One region of the Corynebacterium mycetoides genome, then DNA from elsewhere that is predicted to be linked to it. Evidence: predicted binding sites of a transcription regulator. Region 1 holds the regulator's gene; the other holds the start of a gene.

Region 1 (3,400 bases):
GGATAGAGAAGATGGTCGACGCGCTACGCTAACGAGCCGGCGGCGGGTCAGAAGTTCTCCCTGTCCCGTCGCCGCATGAGACGGATTTCCGACTCGAAGTCGTCAGCCGACTCAAAGGACTTGTAGACGGACGCGAAGCGCAGGTATGCGACCTCGTCGAGTGCGCGAAGCGGCTCGAGGACGGCGAGGCCGACATCGTTGGCGTCGACCTGCGAGCTACCGTGACTACGCACCGTCTCCTCCACCTGTTGGGCGAGGCGCTTGAGCGCGTCGTCGGACACGTCGCGGCCTTGGCAGGCGCGGCGGACGCCGCTGATGAGCTTGTCGCGATCAAACGGCTCGCTGACCCCGTTGCGCTTGACCACCATGAGGATGGCCTTTTCCACCGTGGTGAATCTCCCTCCGCAGTTCGCACACTCTCTCCGGCGACGGATGGCGGACCCGGCGTCGATGACGCGGGAATCGAGAACCCTCGACTGTTCGTGGTGGCAAAACGGGCAGTGCATGCCCCCGATACTACCCCCGGACGAGCGCCAGAACCTAGAGCCAGATCCTAGCGCTGGGAGCTAGCGCACCTGCGCCGAGACGACGTCGTGCGCCGCCCCATGGCCCTGGTCCGCCGGGTCCGCGGAGAATGCGCCACCGGCCGCCGAACCGAGGATCAGCGCGAGACCGAGAACGGCGCCCATGAGAATATCCGCGCGGTTTTCGTGGCGGGATTCGAATGCGGTCTCAGCCGGGATTTCCGTGGGCCGTGGCAGGCGAGGAACACGCTCATGAGTTCGATTATGTGGACTGAGGGTTCGAACACGGGTTGAGTGCGCGCGCGTGTGCGTCTCGGGGGCGACGTCCCACACCGCGACTGTAGTAGCCCGGGCCGGGTGGGCCGTGTGGGGAGTGTGAGCAGTGCTGGCACGATCGATCTGGATGGTCATGATTGTCTCCTTTGTTGTGTTGCCTTTAACTCTAAGGGCGAGTCGGACACCGTCGAACAAGCTACCGTTCACATGTTCGATGCCGTCTCTATGTTCGATTTATAGCACCTTGTCCAACACGTGTCCAGTGTCGCGCCAAGAATGTCGAACAAACTTGCCACTTCTGGTAGCTTTGCAAGCACGCCCGATGATGCGCCGCCGATGAAGTACCGATGAAGTAGCGATGAAAGTAGAGGAGAACCGATGCCCCGCAAGAAAGACGACCCGAGCACGCTTGACATGAGTGTCCTGTCCGACCGGCAGCGCCGGATCCTGGAGGTGATACAGGACGCGGTTGTGCTGCGCGGGTACCCACCCAGCATCCGCGAGATCGGCGACGCCGCCGGGCTGCAGTCCACGTCTTCGGTCGCCTACCAGCTCAAGGAACTGGAGAAGAAGGGCTTCCTCCGGCGCGACCCCAATAAGCCCCGTGCCGTAGATTTGCGCCACCTGCCCGATTCTGCGAAGCCCCGGAAGTCCACCGCCGAGGACGTCGTCGCCCCCGAGGATGCGTCGCAGCCGCGCTTCGTCCCGGTGGTAGGCCGCATCGCGGCAGGCTCCCCCATCCTGGCGGAGCAGAACATCGACAGCTACTTCCCCCTCCCGCAGGAGCTGCTGGGCGAGGGCGAGCTCTACATGCTCCAGGTCGTCGGCGAGTCGATGCGCGACGCCGGCATCCTCGACGGGGACTGGGTCGTCGTGCGTGCCCAGCCGGTAGCGGAGGAGGGCGAGTTTGTCGCCGCGCTTCTCGACGGCGAAGCGACGGTCAAGGAGTTCCACCGCGACTCCTCCGGGGTGTGGCTGCTGCCCCACAACGACGCGTTCTCCCCCATCAAGGGAGACGAGGCACAGATCATGGGGCGGGTCGTGTCCGTTTTCCGGACCCTCTAGGTCCCCTCCGCCCCCGTATGTAGCCCCGCTTGGGGGCATGCAAACACAAACACACCCAACCGGGCAGGTTTTGTTTGGAACAATGGCAGACGGTTTACTCCCCTCTCAGCCCCAAGGACGGCCCAGGCATGTACGCAGAAGAACGCAGGCGACAGATCGCGTCGTTGACCGCCGTCGAGGGCCGGGTCAACGTCACGGAGCTTGCACAGAAATTCGGCGTCACGGCGGAGACCATTAGGCGCGACCTCGCGGCACTGAACCGGGACGGCGTGATCCAGCGCGTCCACGGCGGGGCCGTGGCCAGCCAGTCCTACCTCACTACGGAGTTTCCGCTCGACACGAGGTTCCGCTCCGCATCCTCGGCGAAATCGGCAATCGCGCGCGCGGCGCTCGCTTTCCTTCCGGACCACCCCGAGGGCGGGATCTTCCTCGACTCCGGCACAACGATTCACGCGCTCGCCAGCATCATCGCCACGCACCCGCACGCGCCCTCCTGGCAGATCGTGACCAACTCCATCCCGATCGCCCTGGATCTGTCCGCGGCGCAGCTGCCCCACGTCCAGCTGCTCGGCGGGTCTGTCCGCGCGATTACGCAGGCGGTGGTGGGACCTACGGCGCTGCGCTCCCTCGCCCTTCTGCGCGCCGACGTGGCGTTTATTGGCACCAACGCGCTGAGCGTCGAGCACGGTCTGTCCACGGCGGACGCGCAAGAGGCGGCGATCAAGTCCGCGATGGTGACCAACGCGCGCACAGTGGTCGTGCTGTGCGACTCCTCGAAGCTCGGCAACGACTACCTGGTCAGCTTCGCCCCGCTTGACGACGTCGACGTAGTCATCACCGACGACGCCGCCCCGCAATCGATCCTGGACGAGCTCGCCCAGCACGGCGTCGAGGTCATTCTGGCAGGGGGAGAAACTACCCCCTCTTGACCAACCGGGCACATTCGGAAAGAATCGGGGGTAACGAGACCCCGAGGAGCCCCGCAGTGATAGTCACCTTCACTCCCAACCCGAGCATCGACGCCACACTCGAGCTCGACTCTCTAGAGGTGGGTGGCGTCAACCGCGCCCTCCGAGCTTGCCGCGAGGCCGGGGGCAAAGGCATCAACGTCGCCCGCGCCTGCGCACAGGCGGGCCAGCCCACGCTGGCCATCGCGCCCTGCGGGCCGACAGACCCGTTCACTCTGCTGTGCCGCACGGCGGACGTTCCGCTCAAGACGGTGCCCATCGACGGCACCGTCCGCACCAACACAACACTGTCGGAGCGCGGCGGCCGCACCACGAAAATCAACGAGACCGGCCCACTGCTCGGCAGCGCCGACGTCGCCCGCATCACGGACACCGTCATCTCCACCATGGCCGAGGGCGGAGCGGACGCGGTCGTCATGGCCGGCTCCCTGCCGCCCGGCGCACCGCTGGACTGGTACGCCACGCTCGCGCGCCAGATCCGCAAGGCCTGCCCGGGGGCGGTCGTCGCCATCGACACCTCCGACAAGCCGCTTGTGGCGCTGAGCGCCCACCTTGCCGACGCCGCGC
Region 2 (3,400 bases), 210 kb from region 1:
GTACTTTTCAGCGTGTGTCGGCGCGTGTTTCCGTGAGCCGGGGAACGCATAGGGCCCTGCCCGGGGCGGCTGTTCTGATGTCGGGGAAGTACACCAGAACGCTCCGCGCCCCGAGCAGAGTCCGTACACGCTCTCCGCAGTAGTCGGTGCCTGCTTGTCGGGTAGTCAGTCCTAGAGCAGGCCGGAGAGAATGTCGTCGTCATCGGCCGCCGCGAAGGCGGCCTCGGTTTCTTGCTGGTAGTTAGCCCAGGACTCGGCGTCCCAGATCTCCAGAAAATCGACCGAACCGATGACCACGCACTCCTTGGACAGGCGCGCGTACTCCCGGTGCGCAGGTGACAGCGTGATGCGACCCGAACCATCAAGCGTCTGCTCATCCGCGCTGGCAGCCAGGTTGCGGATGAAGGCGCGCGCCTTCGGGTTCGTGCGCGAAGCTGCGGCCGCGTTGCGGGCGCGCGCCGCGAACTCCTCGCGGGGGTAGACCGCCAAAGAGTGGTCCTGCCCCTTGGTCACCATCAACCCGTCCGCCAAATCCTCGCGGAACTTGGCGGGCAGCGTCAGGCGTCCCTTGTCGTCGAGCTTGGGAGTGTAGGTACCCAGAAACATCCGGAGCCCACCTTCCTTCACTCTGCGACTACGGTTGTTCAATTTTCCGGGCGGCGATCCGCGTCAGCACGTAGTCAAGATGCCTCCGCTTTTCTCCGCTGCGCCCCACTCTATCCCACTTTCCCCCACTTTTTCCATACTGGCGCGTCGGACAATTCTAAACTTTTGAAAACATGCAGGTTAAGGGCCGGAAAAATTGTGGGCGGATCTCCCGCCCCACCCCTTCGCCCACCGGAACAACCGCCCGGCAAGTAAGTCACACCCGTCTCAATTGTTGATTTTGAGCCGCCTGAGCATCACGCGAAACGCCTTAACCCGAGTCGCTTCCCGCGGTGCCCGGGAATTGCTCGGCGTGGGTGGGACAAAGTGGGGGATTTGGGGAGGCGCGCACGGGGGCACAGAAAAAGCCCGCCCGGATAATCCGGACGGGCAAGCGGTGAGAGGAGACTACTGCCCTTCGAAGCGGCGCTTGAAGTTTTCCTCCATGGTGGACACCCGCGGGGAGCGCCTCGCGGAGTTCACCGGACCCTTGGCCCTCGCGGCGGGCACGGCGGGTGAACGCAGGGCCATGACGCCGCCGGCAAGCATGACCGCGAATCCCACGACACTGAGCGCGACGAACCACACACTCACCGTGGCCAGGGCGACTCCGCCGATCAGGAGCACCAGGCCCAACACAATGAGAGCGGCGCTGCGCATGGTGATCTGGCCGGTGCCGCCGTTGCCGGCCGCGCCGGCGCCGCCGGGCACCTTGCTTCCAAACTTTGGATCCTCAGCGAGGAGCGATTGCTCGATCTCGCGAAGGGTGCGCTGTTCCTGCTCCGAAAGGGACACTGTTTTCTCTCCAGCTCTACCGTTGAGGTTGCTCTACACCTTGTATAACGGAGAGTGTATCCGGATTGTTCCTGGCGCACGATGCCCTGGTTAGGCCATCTGCGGCACCTTCCCCATTCCCGGGATCGACTCGCCGAGGAAATCCTCGGCAAGCTCCATCAACGCACGCACAGTCTCCGGGTTGGGGTCGGTCTCGATCCCCGACGCGACCCTCCCCCGCAATGCGGAGAACGCGGCGAAGGAGGTGGCCCAGTCTTTCCCGCTATCCGAGGTCAGGGCCAGCCTCTCCCACGCGCTTGTGGGCAGCCGCTTCCGTTTTCGGATGACGGGAGACACGGAATTGACCGCACCCGCCACCCGCAGAGCCGCCCGGTAGGCGCTTTCCAAAGCCAGGTCGAAAGCGCCCCTGTCGTATTCCTCCCGAGCCTGAGCGAGGAGCTCGTACGCGGCGCTAAGAAAGGTTTCGCGGCGGCCGACGCGCATCCCCGAGCCGGCGATAGAGTTGGTGGTTGCGGACACGATACTGTTCATCTCGGTTTCCTCCTGCGTTTCGTTTTTCGTTGTGCGACCCACACTCTAAAACGCACGTTCGACATCCCCTCCGGAGCAATAGAACATGTGTTCGTTTATAGAAAGTTTGCGGTGACTACCTCCCGCACACCGCCGTTCGCGTGGTTCGATAGAGGTGTGACTGTGTCCCTTCGCCGACTCGGCGGCGCCGAGTTCGCCCTCCTGGCCCCCGACCTCGTAGACATCTACATTTCCGCTATGGGCTACGATCCCTCGATTCGCTCACAGCGCATCGCCGTGTGGCGTCGAGAAGTGATCTGGCCGGGGTTCGCCGCCGTGGCCGCCGTCGAATCCACGCCCTCCGGGGAGAGCACCGTGGGCATCGCCTACGGCTTCCTCGGCACGCGTGAACGATGGTGGGACCAGCAGCTCGTCCGCGGGCTGCGCGCCATCGGCGGGCCCACCCCGCGCCACCGCGACATGCTTGACAGCTACTTCGAAGTCGCCGAGGTCCACGTCAGCCCCCGGTGCCAGGGCGCCGGGATAGGCAAGAAGATGCTGACCCAGCTGCTATGGAATGCCCCGGCGAACTGGGCGCTGTTGTCTACGCCGGAGGTCCCGAACGAAGCCAACAACGCTTTCGGCCTGTACCGCAAGATGGGCTTCGTGGACGTGCTCCGCAACTTCTCCTACGCCGGAGACCCCCGTCCCTTTGCCATTCTGGCCCGCGCGCTGCCGCTGGAGAACCCCAGGTAGGGTTGAAACGAACCCACACGTGGACGCCCACACGCAGCAGGAGGTAGCCGTGGCAGATTCGCCGAGCACAACCAGGGACGAGACGAGGCAGCTGACCGCGATCCCCGCAGCAGTTGAGCGCGAGCTCGAGCACTTCCTCGACTCCCGCCAGCCCGACGTGGACAAGATCGGTGCCCCGGTGAGCCAGTCCGCGGCGCACCTGCGCGACTTCGTCCTCGGCGGCGGCAAACGCATCCGCCCCCTCTACGCGTGGGCGGGATTCGTCGGCGCCGGTGACACGGGCACGGCCGCGGCGGAGGATCCCGACGCGGTGCTGCGCGCGGTCAGTTCGCTCGAACTTATCCAGGCGTGCGCGCTCATCCACGACGACATCATCGATTCCTCCGACACCCGGCGCGGCAACCCCACGGTGCACCGGGCGGTGCAGGCCCGTCACGAGGACGCCCACCTGTTCGGCGATGCCGCCGCGTACGGCCGCAACTCCGCCATCCTGATCGGTGACCTGGCCCTGATCTGGGCAGAGGACATGTGGCGCGACTCCGGTGTGAGCGCCGCCGCCCTCGAGCGCGCCGCTGAGCCCTGGCGGGGCATGCGCACGGAGGTCATCGGCGGGCAGCTGCTCGACATCGCCCTCGAGGCCGCCGCCGACGAGTCGGTGGAGATGGCCGACAAGGTCAACCGCTACAAAACAGCC

What was found. Region 1 encodes LexA, which represses DNA repair genes until DNA is damaged. Its sites were predicted from a motif close to CGAACANNTGTTCG; they were not measured.
Region 2: a site for LexA is predicted at 2,052-2,065, ahead of BLS40_RS04580 (SAV_6107 family HEPN domain-containing protein). Genes of this name have one in related genera too.

Annotation. Positions count from the first base shown of each region.
Region 1 covers NZ_LT629700.1:737,482-740,881, forward strand. Annotated here, with positions in the region: gene hrpA (ATP-dependent RNA helicase HrpA) at 1-32, shown strand, start outside; gene nrdR (transcriptional regulator NrdR) at 48-506, opposite strand; gene BLS40_RS11305 (hypothetical protein) at 567-689, opposite strand; gene lexA (transcriptional repressor LexA) at 1,179-1,865, shown strand; gene BLS40_RS03675 (DeoR/GlpR family DNA-binding transcription regulator) at 1,994-2,794, shown strand; gene BLS40_RS03680 (1-phosphofructokinase family hexose kinase) at 2,851-3,400, shown strand, end outside.
Region 2 covers NZ_LT629700.1:943,663-947,062, forward strand. Annotated here, with positions in the region: gene mraZ (division/cell wall cluster transcriptional repressor MraZ) at 172-606, opposite strand; gene BLS40_RS04575 (DUF3040 domain-containing protein) at 1,054-1,440, opposite strand; gene BLS40_RS04580 (SAV_6107 family HEPN domain-containing protein) at 1,531-1,971, opposite strand; gene BLS40_RS04585 (GNAT family N-acetyltransferase) at 2,128-2,706, shown strand; gene BLS40_RS04590 (polyprenyl synthetase family protein) at 2,756-3,400, shown strand, end outside.